DNA from 2 places in the Arthrobacter sp. SLBN-112 genome. Region 2 is predicted to be linked to the other one. Evidence: riboswitches for the same ligand, from Rfam matches in the RefSeq annotation. Region 2 holds a riboswitch; the other holds the start of a gene.
What was found. Region 2 has a riboswitch for thiamine pyrophosphate ahead of thiD (bifunctional hydroxymethylpyrimidine kinase/phosphomethylpyrimidine kinase). Riboswitches for the same ligand answer to the same signal wherever they lie in the genome.
Positions count from the first base shown of each region.

Region 1: it holds a riboswitch for thiamine pyrophosphate, as region 2 does, so the genes downstream of both, QF050_RS05365 (ECF transporter S component) here and thiD (bifunctional hydroxymethylpyrimidine kinase/phosphomethylpyrimidine kinase) in region 2, are expected to answer to the same signal.

Region 1 is NZ_JAUSXY010000001.1:1,151,365-1,158,432, reverse strand. Features, by position in the region: partial or broken gene QF050_RS05375 (energy-coupling factor transporter transmembrane protein EcfT) at 1-655, opposite strand, end outside; gene QF050_RS05370 (ATP-binding cassette domain-containing protein) at 652-2,190, opposite strand; gene QF050_RS05365 (ECF transporter S component) at 2,190-2,813, opposite strand; TPP riboswitch at 2,880-3,019, opposite strand; gene QF050_RS05360 (iron-containing redox enzyme family protein) at 3,396-4,451, shown strand; gene QF050_RS05355 (CDGSH iron-sulfur domain-containing protein) at 4,549-4,764, shown strand; gene QF050_RS05350 (DUF4235 domain-containing protein) at 4,867-5,130, shown strand; partial or broken gene mnhG (monovalent cation/H(+) antiporter subunit G) at 5,131-5,545, opposite strand; gene QF050_RS05340 (monovalent cation/H+ antiporter complex subunit F) at 5,535-5,813, opposite strand; gene QF050_RS05335 (Na+/H+ antiporter subunit E) at 5,810-6,355, opposite strand; gene QF050_RS05330 (Na+/H+ antiporter subunit D) at 6,352-7,068, opposite strand, start outside.
Region 2 is NZ_JAUSXY010000001.1:2,710,048-2,717,115, reverse strand. Features, by position in the region: gene obgE (GTPase ObgE) at 1-495, opposite strand, end outside; gene rpmA (50S ribosomal protein L27) at 614-877, opposite strand; gene rplU (50S ribosomal protein L21) at 939-1,247, opposite strand; gene thiD (bifunctional hydroxymethylpyrimidine kinase/phosphomethylpyrimidine kinase) at 1,512-3,032, opposite strand; TPP riboswitch at 3,040-3,137, opposite strand; partial or broken gene QF050_RS12740 (Rne/Rng family ribonuclease) at 3,283-6,685, opposite strand.

The DNA.
Region 1 (7,068 bases), 1.6 Mb from region 2:
CGAAGCCCCGCGCTTCCATGGTGACGGCAAGCCTCGACGCGCGGCGGATCGCCTGCACCAACAGTCCAAAACTCTGCCCCAGCATCGCCTGCACCCGCCGGACCACGTTCCCTCGCGAACCAACACCGCGGGCGCGCCGGGCCATGCCGATCGTCTGCCATTCCTCGGCCATGAGCCCCACCAGGCGCATCGCCGCCAGGGTTCCCAAAACAAACCGGTGCGGCAGGCGCGCCTTCTGCGCCAGTGCATCCGCGAGGTCGGTCGGATCGGTGCAGCTCATCAGGAGCACCGCCGGAAGGGCGATCGCGAAGCCGCGCAGCAGGAAGCCGATGCCCAGCTGGAGGGACCCTTCGCTCATGGTCCAGATGCCGGCGTCGAGCAGGATCCTTCCGCTGTCCGGCGCCAGGATGGACGTGCTCCACCCGCCGATGGCGGCAGCGAGGATCAGCGGCCAGCCCCGCTGCCAGAGCAGCGACAGGGTGAGCCCCGCGAGGGGAAACAACATCAGCTCGAAGGCCAGGGCCACGGAAGCGGACACCCAGTCGATGGACAGCGCCAGGACCGCCGTGATGAGCACGACGGCGGCGAACTTGCTCAGCGGATTGGCCCGCGCCAGGAGGGCGTGGTTGCCGCTCAACGTCAGTTGCTGCCTCATGGCGCCACCGGTTCCGCCGCAGCCATCCGCAGCTCGGCCCCGCCCAGGGCAGCGGTGAATTCGGCGTCGTGGGTCACGGACACCACTGCCGTGCCGGCGTCCAGGAGTTCGGACAGGAACGAGGCCAGCTCGGCCCAGGTGTTGGCGTCCTGCCCGAACGTGGGCTCGTCCAGGACCAGCACCTGCGGGCTGGCGGCCAGGACCGTGGCCACGGACAGCCGCCGTTTCTCACCGCCGGACAGTGTGTAGGGGTTTGCGTCCACCAGCTGGGTGAGCCGCAGCCGCTCCAACAGTTCCTCCACCCGGTCCTCGCCGTGGCCCAGATGCCGCGGCCCGAACAGCAGCTCATCCAGCACCTTGCCGGTCACGAACTGGTGCTCCGGCTCCTGGAACACGGTGCCCACCCTCGAGATCAACTGCTCGGCCTTCCACGTGTAGGGGTCGATCCCGGCACCGCGGCTGAGGTCCACCGTGGCGGACACTTTTCCGGACACCGGCTCCAGGAGCCCCGCGAGGGTTAGCGCGAACGTTGATTTCCCGGCGCCGTTGGGGCCCGTGACGGCCAGAGCCTGGCCGGCCCTGACCTGCGCGGCAACACCCTCCTGGACCGGAACCGGCGGGATTTTCCGGAAGCCTTTGCGGCGGGGACGCTCGCGGGAGACGCCGAGGTCTTCGGCTGCCAGCAGGAGGTTGCCGGTTCCGGCGGCCGGGACGTCCGCCCGGCGGCGGGTTGCCGGCACGTACCCCGGCACCCACACCCCGGCGGCCGTCAGCATGGCCCGGGCTTCGCTGAGCACCCGGTCCGGGGGCCCGTCCAGGAGCACGGCGGGATCCGAGGCGGAGCCCGGCTGCAGGACCACGATCCGGTCCACCAGGTCCTTCCACACGGAGACCCGGTGCTCCACCACCACCAGGGTGGCTCCGGTCTTGTCCAGGCAGCGCGCCACGGCGTCGCGGACCTCCAGCACGCCGTCCGGGTCCAGGTTGGCGGTGGGTTCGTCCAGCAGGATCAGCCCCGGGCGCATCGCGAGGATGCCGGCCAGCGCCAGGCGCTGTTTCTGGCCGCCGGAGAGGGCCGACGTCGGGTGGTCCAGCGGGAGGTGGGACAGCCCGACGTCGGCAAGCGCCTCGTGCACGCGCGCCCAGATGGCGTCGCGGGGCACGGCAAGGTTCTCGGCGCCGAAGGCGACGTCGTCCCCGACCCGGGAGAGGACCACCTGCGTCTCCGGGTCCTGCTGCATGAGGCCGGACCGGCCGCGCCTGTCCCGGGGCCGGGCGCCGTCAACCAGCAATGAACCGGACTCGTCCGCGTCGCCGGCCTCGCCGTCGTCGTTGATATCACCCAGCACCCCGGCGAGGGCATGCAGCAGCGTTGACTTCCCGGCACCCGAGGGACCGAGCAGGAGCACCCGCTCGCCGGGGCTGATGTCCAGGTCGAGGGCATGGACGGCAGGTTTTGCCCGGCCGGCATGCCGCCAGCCCCAGCCCCGGGCCGTGACGGCGGCGGGGCGGACGGCGCCCTGGGCTGGTGCCATCAGGAGAAGACAGGCTCCGTAGCGGCCTTGCGGGACGCGAAGGAGCTCAGCACGCCGGTGCGCGCCAGCCCGCGCGTGGCGAGCCAGGACAGGGCACCGGCGAGGATGGCACCGGAGACGGTGGTCAACACGATGTAGGCCAGCTTGTCCGCACCGGAGTAGGCGATATTCCAGCCCCACGGCGCGAACGAGTCATTCAGTCCGCAGAAGAATCCAGCCGCGGCGCCGGCCAGCAGGGATACGGGCAGGTTGAACTTGCGGTACACGAAGATGGCGAAGATGATTTCGGCGCCGAGGCCCTGGATGAAGCCGGAGAAGAGAACCGAGGCGCCGTACTGGGAACCCATGAGGAGTTCCCCGGTGGCGGCCACGGTTTCACAGAACAGGGCGGCACCGGGCTTGCGGATGATGAGCATCCCCAGCACGCCGGGAATCATCCAGCCACCCGCCAGCAGCCCAGTCAGGGGCGGGTAGGCGGCGTTCATGGGGGCAGACAGCGCGGCTGCTCCCTGGTCCCATGCCCAGAAAATGACGCCGCCCGCGATGGCCACCAGCGCGGCGACGACGATGTCCACGACGCGCCAGGACTTACTGGTGGTCTTCTTGATTGCTGCAGTACTCATGTGATCCTCCTGGGAAACAGGAGGGGAAAGTGGACCCGGCTGACGGCTGTTGCCGTGCAGCCGCGGCACTTTGAGAACTCGACTCCCTTGCGCCGGTACTAACCGGATCAGGTTCGAGGGTCTGCGGCTGTTCCGCACTCTCAGCGCCCACCTGCGGTTCCTGGCAAGCCAGGTTGTCCGACGGCGGCGCTCCCCTGTCGTTATTGGTGTTGTTGTTCGTTGGGTAAGGCTTTTGATTGCCCTTCCGGGCGTGGTCAAGTTTACACCTGGCAGGGGTGGATAGCGGGCTGTGAGCGCCATTCCACCGGATGTGACAGGATACGATCCGGATTCGGCGGGCGCCCAGCCGGAGGGCTCGCTGGAACCGAGCCCCGCCAGAATGCCGTCCGGTTGCCTACCCCTATTGAGCGCTGCCTGCCCGGGCGCCAGTGGACCTGCAGGAGCCTCTGCGCAAAGCCTGCTTAGGTTTTATTAGTAACCATGCTTACTATATTGTTTCCCGGGTTTCGAGAGGACAGGGCATGGGAGTCACCATGGCGGTCCGGCGTTCGTTCCCGTCCCCGCGGCAGGCCAAGGAGCACCATGAGAATCCCGGACACCAGAGGCCCCCTCACCAGCGCCCTGTTCACAGTCCTGGCCCAGGCACCGGGTGCCGCAGGGACGGAGCTGGACCGGCTCTACCGCCTGGCGGCGCGGCAGGTGGCCGGCACCGGTGACATCATTGGGGACGAGGACATCCAACTGGCACTCTTTTGCCTCTACGAGCTCCATTACTCCGGCCTGGACAGCGTCTCGGACAACTGGGAGTGGGAGCCGGCGTTGATCAGGGTCCGGCAGCTGGTCGAGGAACCGTTCGAGGCGGCCCTCCGCGCTGCCGCACACCAGGCGGCCGGAGACTTCGAACTGCCCGACCGCGGCGCCATAACCAGCGACGAAGTAGCCGACGTCCTGTTCGGCCTCGCCGCCATGGACACCGGTCCCAGCCTCTCCCGCTACGTTGCCAGGAAGGCAAGCCTGGAGCAGCTCCGGGAATTCCTGGTCCACAAGTCGGTGTACCAGCTGAAGGAAGCCGATCCGCACACATGGGCCATTCCGCGGCTCAGCGGACGGCCCAAGGCGGCCTTGGTGGAAATCCAGGCGGACGAATACGGTGGCGGCCGGCCCGAGCGGATGCACAGCGCGCTGTTCGCCCGGACCATGCGCGGCCTGGGCCTCGACGACAGGTACGGCGCCTACGTTGATGCCGTCCCCGCAGTCTCCCTCGCCACCGTTAACCTCATGTCGCTCTGCGGCCTGAACCGGCGGCTCCGGGGTGCCATCACCGGCCACCTGGCGATCTACGAAATGACGTCCTCCCAGCCCAACCGGTTCTACGGTAACGGATTCCGCCGGCACGGTTTCGGCGCCGAGGTTACCCACTACTTCGATGAGCATGTGGAGGCAGACGCCGTCCATGAACAGATCGCAGGCCGTGACCTCGCCGGCGGCCTGGTCGAGGCCGAGCCGCACCTCCTCGCGGACGTCCTGTTTGGGGCGAGTGCCGTCATGGCCCTCGACAGCAGGCTGTCCACCCACCTGATGTCCTCGTGGGAGGCCGGGGCATCATCGCTGCGGACGGCCGTAGCGGCGGCAGCATGAGGCCTGCACCCCCGATAGCCGGGCCCGCCAAGAACGGCAACAACTCGATGAAAGCGGTGCAGGCATGAATCCCGGACAGCGTGGAACCGGCTCCGACATGGACCAGGAATCCGCCACGGGCTCCATCGTGGTCTGCCCGGACGGGCCCCTGATCGTCCGGGGCGATTTTGAAATCGTCACGCCGTCCGGGGACGCCGTACCCCGCGACCGCAAGACCGTTGCCTTGTGCCGCTGCGGCGCCTCGGCCATCAAGCCCTACTGCGACGGCACGCACAAGATGATCAAGTTCCGCACCGGCCCGTCGGCCGGTTAGCCGAACAACCCGCTTGCAGCCCGCCACGCCTTTGCCCGGACCGGCACGGGTGTACGGCTAGGCTGGAGGAAGTCCGTTTTCCGCCCGCAAGGAGTACCAGGAATGAACCTTTTCATCAAGCTGCTCGGGACCGGGGTGAGCCTGGGCGCAGGCTTGGTCGGCACCAAGCTCGTCAACGCCATCTGGGAGAAGACCACCGGGCAGAAGCCGCCTACCGGAAAGAACGAGGACGTGCCCACCAGCCTCCGTTCGGCGCTGACATTCGCGCTTATCTCCGCCTCGGTCAGCGCGATCATCCAGGTCCTGGCCAACCGGGGCACCCAGCGCGCCATCACCCGGTTCGCCAAGACGCAGGACATCGTCTAGCTACTGGCGGGTTTCGCCGTCGTCGGGGTTGTCCGTCCGGGCAGCCTCGGCGGCGGCTTTTTGCACCACGGCTTCAAGCTCATCCGCGGCAAGCAGTTCCCTGTGCAGGTGCTTGGTGCGGTAGCCGGCCCTGCCCACCATGTGCGCGGACACGGGCACCGTAAGCAGCTGAAAGATCCAGGCCACCACCAGCACCGGCCAGACCCACCATGTCCGCATCTGGAGTCCAATGGCTGCCAGCAGCAGGAACAGGCCCAGGACCTGCGGCTTGGTGGCGGCGTGCATGCGGCTCATCAGGTCCGGGAAGCGGAGCACGCCCGATCGCGGCGCCCAGCGACAGAAGCGCACCCACCACCATGAACACCGCGGAGACAAGGTCAATCCACGCGTCGGCGCCGGAGACGTCAGGATTCATTGGGGTTCACCCTCCGGTCTGCGACGAACCGGGCCACCGTCACTGACCCGATGAACCCGATGATGGAGATGGCCACCACCAGCATCAAGTTGTTCAGGTGCCGGTTCACCGCCATGTCCACGCACAGGGCCCCGCCCAGGATGGCAAGCAGCACGTCGGCCGCGAGGACCCGGTCCAGCAGCGAAGGGCCGCGGGCAATCCGGATGATGGCCCCGCCGGCGGCCAGCGAGAAAATGACGGCCGTGACCGCCAGGACAACGGGCATCATGCGGATGCCTCCATTCGGACGGCTTCAAGTTCTTCGACGGAGCCCATGATGCGGATCAGGCCGGCCTCGATGGACCGTACCTCGTTCCGCAGGCCCTCGATGTCCTGCTTCGAGGTGATGTTGAGTGCATGCAGGTACAGGGTGGAGGCCGGGCGGTCCACCTCCACCACCAGGGAGCCTGGGATCAGGGAGATCACGTGCCCGGTGGCGGTGACGATCAGGTCCTGGTGGCTGCGGAGCTTTACCGCGACGACGGCGTTGGTCACCTTGGGTCCCCGGACGGTCGCCAGGTACAGGACCTGGCCGCTGGCCACCACCACCTTCCCCAGGAAGGCAAAGGCGAAGGGTACGGCGTACAGGATGTTGAACCGGCCGCTGAGCTCCACCGGCGGAAGGTAGAACAACCGGGCAACCCCCACCGCCAGCAGGGCGCCGAAGAGCAGGTTTCCGGGGCTGAAGTCCTGCCACAGGGCGCCCCAGACAATCACCAGCCACACCAGCAGCGGAAGCTCCTGGCGCAGCGAAATCCGTTTGCGGCTCATCGTCCTCCTCCCGTCACGGTGGCCGGGACAGCGGTATTTTCGCCGAGGACCGACTGGATATACGGCGCCCGGTCAAGCATGTCCCGCGCGGCCTGGCCGGAGAGCCCGAACAGTGGCCCCGCGAACACGGTGAGGGCGACACCGAGGACCACCAGGCCCAGGGTTGAGCCAACCATGGTGCGCGGCAGGAGCGTGACGGTGTTGAGTTTGGCACCCGGCCCGGCGGCGCGCCCCGAGGGGCCGGCCAGGAGCACCGGGTCCGGATGTTCGGCGTCCTCCGGCTTCCGCCAGAACGCGCGGTTCCAGACGCGGGCGATCGCAAGCAGCGTCAGGAGGCTGGTCAGCACCCCGCCGGTCACCAGCGCATAGGCCAGGGGGGTGCCCAGCTCAACGCCGGCCTGGAGCAGGCCCACCTTGCCAAGGAACCCGGAGAAGGGCGGGATGCCGGCCAGGTTCATGCCCGGGATGAAGAACAGCAGCGCAAGCATGGGTGAGAGCTTGGCCAGGCCGCCCAGCCGGTCGACCGAGGAGCTGCCGCCGCGGCGTTCAATAAGTCCGGTCACCATGAAGAGGCTGGTCTGGATGGTGATGTGGTGGGCCACGTAGAAGACCGCCGCCGCCAGCCCGGCCACGGAGGACATGGCCAGCCCGAACACCATGTACCCGATGTGGCTGACCAGGGTGAACGAGAGCAGACGCTTGATGTCGCTTTG
Region 2 (7,068 bases):
CACCAGGGCGATGTCTGCGATGGACTTCAGTTCCAGGACCACATCGCGGGAGTCACCTTCGATTCCCAGCAGCGCGAAACCGGGTGCGCGCCGCTTCTGCGAGGACAAGGCGGCGTTGCCCAGGCCGCCCACGCCGCCGGCTGCGGCGATGTACTCGGTGCCCTCACCCACGAGGTCCGCCAGTACGGTGCCGTCCTTTGACTTGACCACGGTGCCGTCCGGAACGGGAAGGATCAGGGTCTCGCCGTTCTTGCCGCCGCGCCAGTCGCCCATGCCGGGACCGCCGTTGCTGGCGTGCCGGTGCGGTGCGTGGTGGTAATCGAGGAGGGTGGTGGTCTGGTGGTCCACCCGGAGGATCACGTCGCCGCCGTCGCCGCCGTTGCCGCCGTCGGGCCCGCCCAGCGGCTTGAACTTCTCACGGTGGACGGAAACGCATCCGTGGCCGCCGGTTCCGCCGGATACGTGAAGTACTACCCGGTCTACAAAGCTGGCCACGTGGATCTCCTCAGAATGCTGTTTACGCGGCGCCCGGGGACGCCACAACGATTGTAGTGCGGTTAAAAGAACAGTGGAGCGGGCCCTCAGGCCCGCTCCACCGCTTCAAAACTGGTTGTTACTCTGCGGCTGCAGCAGCAACGATGTTGACTACGCGACGTCCGCGGCGGGTGCCGAATTCAACGGCGCCCGGGGTCAATGCGAACAGGGTGTCGTCACCGCCGCGGCCAACGCCGGCGCCCGGGTGGAAGTGGGTGCCACGCTGGCGGACGATGATCTCGCCTGCGGAAACGACCTGGCCGCCGAAGCGCTTGACGCCGAGGTACTGAGCGTTGGAATCGCGACCGTTGCGAGTGGAGCTCGCGCCCTTTTTATGTGCCATCTGAAATGCCTGCCTCTAAATTCTGGGGAATCTGTTGAAATGCCTGAACAGTAACCGGTGGTTACTTGATGCCGGTGATCTTGACCTTGGTCAATTCCTGTCGGTGACCCTGGCGCTTCTTGTAGCCGGTCTTGTTCTTGAACTTCTGGATGACAATCTTAGGACCACGCAGGTCCTGGAGGATTTCAGCCGTAACAGTTACCTTGGCCAGGTCTTTGGCTGCGGAGGTGACCTTGTCACCGTCAACCAGGAGCAGTGCGGGCAGCTCAATGGTGCTGCCGGCTCCACCGGCGACGCGGTTCAGGGTAACGAAGTCTCCAACGGAAACCTTCTCTTGGCGGCCGCCTGCGCGGACAATCGCGTACACCACTTGGGAACTCACTTCTCTCGACGTTTATAACAAAATTTGCGTGCGGAACCGACTCACTAAAAGCCTGGTTTCTCGCTGTGCCTCAACGCCGTGGGATCATAACCCAAGTGTTGGCGTAAGCACCGAAGATCCAGAATACGCTAAATCCGTCTCCAGCCGCAAATGAGGCTGGTTCCGGCGGGCCGGCTGTGATAGTAACCACAACCTGGCATGCAGCGCCGCAACTGTGCGTATCCATCATAGCCGCGGCGCCGCCGTCGGACGTCAGGAGTGCAGGCGCGGCGCGTCGAAGAATTCCACTTCAAGCCGGCAGGACTGCTTGAACGCCGTCAGCATGGCAGCCTGTTCCTGGTCAGAGGCCTTCCGTCCCGCCGCATCCACGATGGCGATGGCCTGCCGGGTGGCCTCCGCGAAGCCTTCGTCGGCGTACGTGCGGAGCCATGCAGCGTAGGCGTGCCCGTCAGGTTCGCCCGCCGCGAGGAACTGTCCGTGCAGTGCCCTGCCCACCTCGGCGTAGAGCCAGAAGCAGGGCAGGACAGCGGCGGCAAGGACGGCATAGCTGCCCGACGCCGACACTGCGGTGAGGTGGTCAACGTAGGCCTTGGTGACGGGTCCAAGACCGGTTTGCCCGGGCCGGGTGCTGAGCCATGAGCGGTGGAGTTCCGATTCCACTTCAAGGCACTGCCGGGCTGAGCCTGCCCAGAAAAGCTGCTCCGCTTCGGAGGGGGCCAGGGCGCTGGCCCGGGCCAGGACCCGGGAGTATCCGTTCAGGTACAGGGCGTCCTGGGCGAGATAGTAGGCAAAGTCTTTCTCAGCCAGTTCGCCTGAGGCCAGGCCGTGGATGAAGTCCAGGGCGTAGATGTCCGCCAGGTCCTCCCGGGCTTCGGCCCAGAGCCGGTCAGCGAAGCCGCCTTCCTGGAGGTGGGCCCGCACATGGTGGAAGTGGTGCACGGGTCCGTTCCCCCGGCCGACCTCGAGCCGGCCGGAATTCTCAAGCGCCCCGGCCAGCCAGGGCTTGACCGTCCGCAACGACGCCTCCCAGTCGCCCAGGCGCGCCTGGACCGTTGCCATGGCAGAGGACAGCGAACAACCCGTGCCATGGCTGTTCCGGGTATCGATGCGGGTGCCGGGCACTTCCACGACATCATGCGCCAGCACGCCGGCGGTGTTCACCAGCGCGTCCGGGCAGCTTTCGCCTGACAGGTGTCCGCCCTTGACCAGGACGGTGGCGCCGGTGGCATCAGCCAGGCGCCGGCCCTGGTCCAAGGCTGCTTCCCAGTCCCCTGCCGGCTCCTCGCCCACCAGCACGGCGAGTTCCGGCAGGTTGGGGGTGATGAGGTGTGCAAGGGGCAGCAGTTCCCGGAGGGCGGCTTCGGCGGATTCCTTCAACAGCCGGTCGCCGCTGGTGGCCACCATCACCGGGTCCAGGACCACGACGGCGGGACGCACCTTTTCGAGCCATTGGCGGACCGTGCGGATCACCGCTTCGTCACCGAGCATGCCGATCTTGACGGCGTCGATGGTGATGTCGTCGCTGACGGCATCGAGTTGCTGGGCCAGGAAGGCTGCAGGTGGAACGTGGACGGCCACAACGCCGCGGGTGTTCTGTGCGGTGAGTGCGGTGATGGCAGCCATGCCGTATCCGCCGTGGGCTGCAATGCTTTTGAGGTCCGCCTGGATTCCTGCGCCACCGGATGGATCGGAGCCCGCGATGGAGAGGACACGTGGCACCTCCCGGCCCGCCGGAATCCCGGAGGGAACAGTGGAGGCGGTTGGCAGGGGCATGGAAAGGGTCGAAGACAACAGACATCCCTTCGCCGGTACTAGCCGGACAGGTTCAACGGGTGTGGATCTCAGCCGGCCTTCTGCGCGGCACCCCGTGTCGGTTTCCCAGCCTAGCCGGTAGCCCCGGGCTGCGGTAAAGCTGACAGCCCCCGGATGCAGGAAGTCCCCGCCTGGTGGACTGGTCCCCCCGTAATGACGGGGGGAATGGTCCACGGGACGGGGACTTCATTGGCAACCTTTGACGCGCGGCCTAGAGTTCCGAAGCTGGAACGCCGACGCCGAGGATGATGGGTTCCGCTGACGGCTTGCCGGTATCAGCAGGCTTTGCCGTCTGCTGCTTCGCGGGTTCCGGGGCCTTGGCTGCGTGCGAGTGGCCGGTATTGGCGGCCTGCACGTTCTCATGGTGCTGGACAGCGGTTTCGTTGGCAGCACCCTGGGCCCGGCTGGCAGCCCGGTGGCGGCGCGGCCTGCGTTGGCGGGTCTGCTCCAGCGTGTGGTCGGAGTAGTCCTTCTCAGCCGGCGCTTGCCCGACGCGCGCCTGGGCTTCCCCGCCCTGCGGCAGGTGCTCCGGCGTGGCCTGTTCCGTTGCCGGCTCAGCGGCTCCGGTGTTCTCCGGCGCGGCCTCAACGGGCGACGCCGGCTGGCCGAGGTGGGCGAATGCTTCCGCGAGCCGGTCAAGCGTCAGGGCAGGCCTGGGTTGCTGCTCCTCCGCATGCTCCACGAACGGAAGCGGGACTTTCTCGCCGCCAAACGTCAGGACCGCCGCGGGACGACCGTGCGCGTCGGCGTCGTGCGCGTCACCGTCTGCTGCCTGAGTAGGCTGGACCGGCGTTTGCGGGGCCGGAGCCTGCTGTGCCGGCGCCTGCCGGGCGGCGGCCAGCTCGTCGTCATGCAGGTGGGCCGCGTGGGCGGCGGCGGCAATGTTCGCCAGGGCAAGCCTGGTGGCCTCCGCCTTGGCGTGCCGCTCGGCGTCGGCGGGATCAGGCTGCACGGTGTGGACGTGCACCGCAGGTGCCGGTATCGTCTCGGCCTGCTGGCCGCCACGTCCGCGCCGGCGTTTGCGCTCGGTCCGGGCACCGGGCTGGCCGGCGTCGGTCCGCTGCCCCTCGGGGCGGTGGGCTTCCCCACGGGCGTCGGGACGGTTGTCGGCGCGCTGGACGTGGTGTTCGGCCGCCACGATATTGGCCCGCCGGTGCTCCACGGGATCGTCGTGGGTCACCACGCCGCGTCCGGCGCACGCCTCACACTGCTCGCCGAAGACTTCCAGCAGGCCGGTGCCCATGCGCTTGCGGGTCATCTGGACCAGGCCAAGGGACGTGACCTCGGCGACCTGGTGCTTGGTCCGGTCGCGGCCCAGGCATTCCACCATGCGGCGCAGGACCAGGTCGCGGTTGGATTCGAGCACCATGTCGATGAAGTCGATCACGATGATGCCGCCGATGTCGCGCAGCCGCAGCTGGCGCACCACTTCCTCGGCAGCTTCGAGGTTGTTCTTGGTGACGGTTTCCTCGAGGTTGCCGCCGCTGCCGGTGAACTTGCCGGTGTTGACGTCCACCACGGTCATGGCTTCGGTGCGGTCGATGACCAGGGAACCACCGGAGGGCAGGAACACTTTCCGCTCAAGTGCCTTGTGGATCTGCTCGTCGATGCGCCAGGCGGAGAAGATGTCCTGGTCCTTGGTCCACTTCTCGAGGCGTCCCACCAGATCCGGGGCCACGTACGTGACGTAGGCCTCGATGGTGTCCCAGGCCTCCTCGCCGGAGACGATGAGCTTGGAAAAGTCCTCGTTGAAGACGTCGCGGACCACCTTGATGGTCAGGTCCGGTTCGCCGTACAGCAGTTCGGGGGCAAGGACCTTGGTGGAGGCGGACTGGCTCTCGATGCCTTCCCATTGCGCGCGGAGGCGGTTGATGTCGTGCGTCAGTTCTTCCTCGGACGCGCCCTCGGCCGCGGTGCGGACAATGACGCCGGCGTGTTCGGGGAGACGGTCCTTGAGGATGCGCTTGAGGCGGTTGCGTTCGACGTCGGGCAGCTTGCGGGAGATGCCGGTCATGGAGCCGCCGGGCACGTACACCAGGTAGCGTCCGGGCAGGGAGATCTGGCTGGTGAGCCGGGCGCCCTTGTGGCCCACCGGGTCCTTGGTCACCTGGACCAGGACGGTATCGCCGGACTTGAGCGCGTTTTCGATCCGGCGCTGCTTGCCTTCGAGGTTGACGGCTTCCCAATTGACCTCGCCGGCGTAGAGCACGGCGTTGCGGCCGCGCCCAATGTCAACGAACGCCGCTTCCATGGACGGCAGCACGTTCTGGACCTTGCCCAGATACACGTTGCCGATCAGCGAGTCCTGCTGGGTCTTGGACACGAAGTGTTCGGCCAGGACGCCGTCTTCGAGGACGGCGATCTGGATTCTGTCGTCACGCTGCCGGACGATCATCTGCCGGTCGACGGACTCGCGGCGGGCCAGGAACTCGGCTTCGGTGATCACCGTGCGGCGGCGGCCGGTGTCGCGGGATTCGCGGCGGCGCTGCTTTTTGGCCTCGAGGCGGGTGGAGCCTTTGACGCTGGTGACGCGGTTATTCACGGGCGCTTCGGTGACCGGGCGCGGCGCGCGGACACGGGTCACCGTGTTGGGCGGGTCGTCATCCCCGCCGCCGGTCAGCTCAAGGTCCTGGTCACCGCGGCGGCGGCGGCGACGACGACGGGAGGTCACACCGTCTTCCAGCTGCAGGCTGGCGTCCTCGTCACCTTCGTCATCGGCGTCAGCCCCTGCACTGGCGCCGTCGATGTCTTCGTCCGCCTTATCATCAACGCGGCTGCGGCCGCGGCGGCCACGGCTGCGGCGCCGGCGCCGGCCGGCCGAGTCGTCGGCCTCTTCGGCTTCGTCCTCGTCAGTCTCCTCAGTCGCGGGCACCGCAGGGCGGACCACAGTGCTCAAGTCCGGGGCCTGGAAGAGGACCGAGGTCGCGGAACCCGGTTCGAGGAACAGGGAACCAAAGGGGCTCGCCGCCGCAGCGGACGCGGCTTCGCTTCCGGCTTCAGGAGCGTCGGTGGCGGCGGCAGGCTCCGGTGACTGCGCAGCGTCCCGGGGGGCCTCCTGGACGGTGCCTGGTCCACCGGCGATCTCCTGGGCCGCGGGAGCTGCCTCGGGGGTTTCTTCCGCTGCCGCTTCTTCCACGGCTTCCGGTGCTGCAGGGGCGTCGGCAGCGCCATCCGCGGCCGGTGATGCGGCTTCCGGGGCCGGGGACGCGACCTTGCGGGTGGCTACCCGACGACGGCGGACGGGCTTCGTTTCGACGTCCGCTTCGGCATCCGTGGCGGGGACGGCGGCGGGGCTTTCTTCGGCCCGTACCGCTGCGGATACCTCAGCCGAAGGGGCGGCGGCAGCGGCAACGGACTCAGCGTCATCCGCGAAGGCCGGAAGGGGTTCAGCAGCGTCGGGCTTCTTCCGGGCACGGGTGCGGCGGGCCGGGGCCTTCTTCTCCGCGACGGGTTCTTCCACCGGCGTATCGCCGGCGGGTTCGGGTGCGGTGGCCCTCCGCCGGGGTCACGGCGTCGGCCTGGGGCGCCGCCTTGCGCCGGGTGCGCGGTGCCTTCTTGGGTGCAGCAGCTTCCGCTGCTTCGTCGTTAACTGCCAGATCTCGATCATTTTCCATATGTGGCAACACTCCTGCCCCTGACGTACCGCCACATCCGGCACCCATTGGGGCACATATTGTCAAAACCCGCAGGCGTTGACAGAAGTCAAATGGATGCTCCCAGGTTCGCACCGGCATTGGGGTGCGGCAGCCCACGGGAGCCGGCGGATGTTCTGAAACCCGTTGTTCTGCGTGCCACAACCAGGTGCCGCTCAATGGAGTCGCGGGAGTGCCGGAGAATTCCGAAGCCTGCCCTGCTCATCATTGGCGGTCTTGGGAACAAACCACCGGACCGGAGTCCGAATGTGGATCGGCTTCCAGCCACTGTCATTCTCTCATACCCGGGCGGGATCGCCGCGGAGGCCTGCGTTTCCGTTGCCTTCCCTGGGTGGAAGCACCAG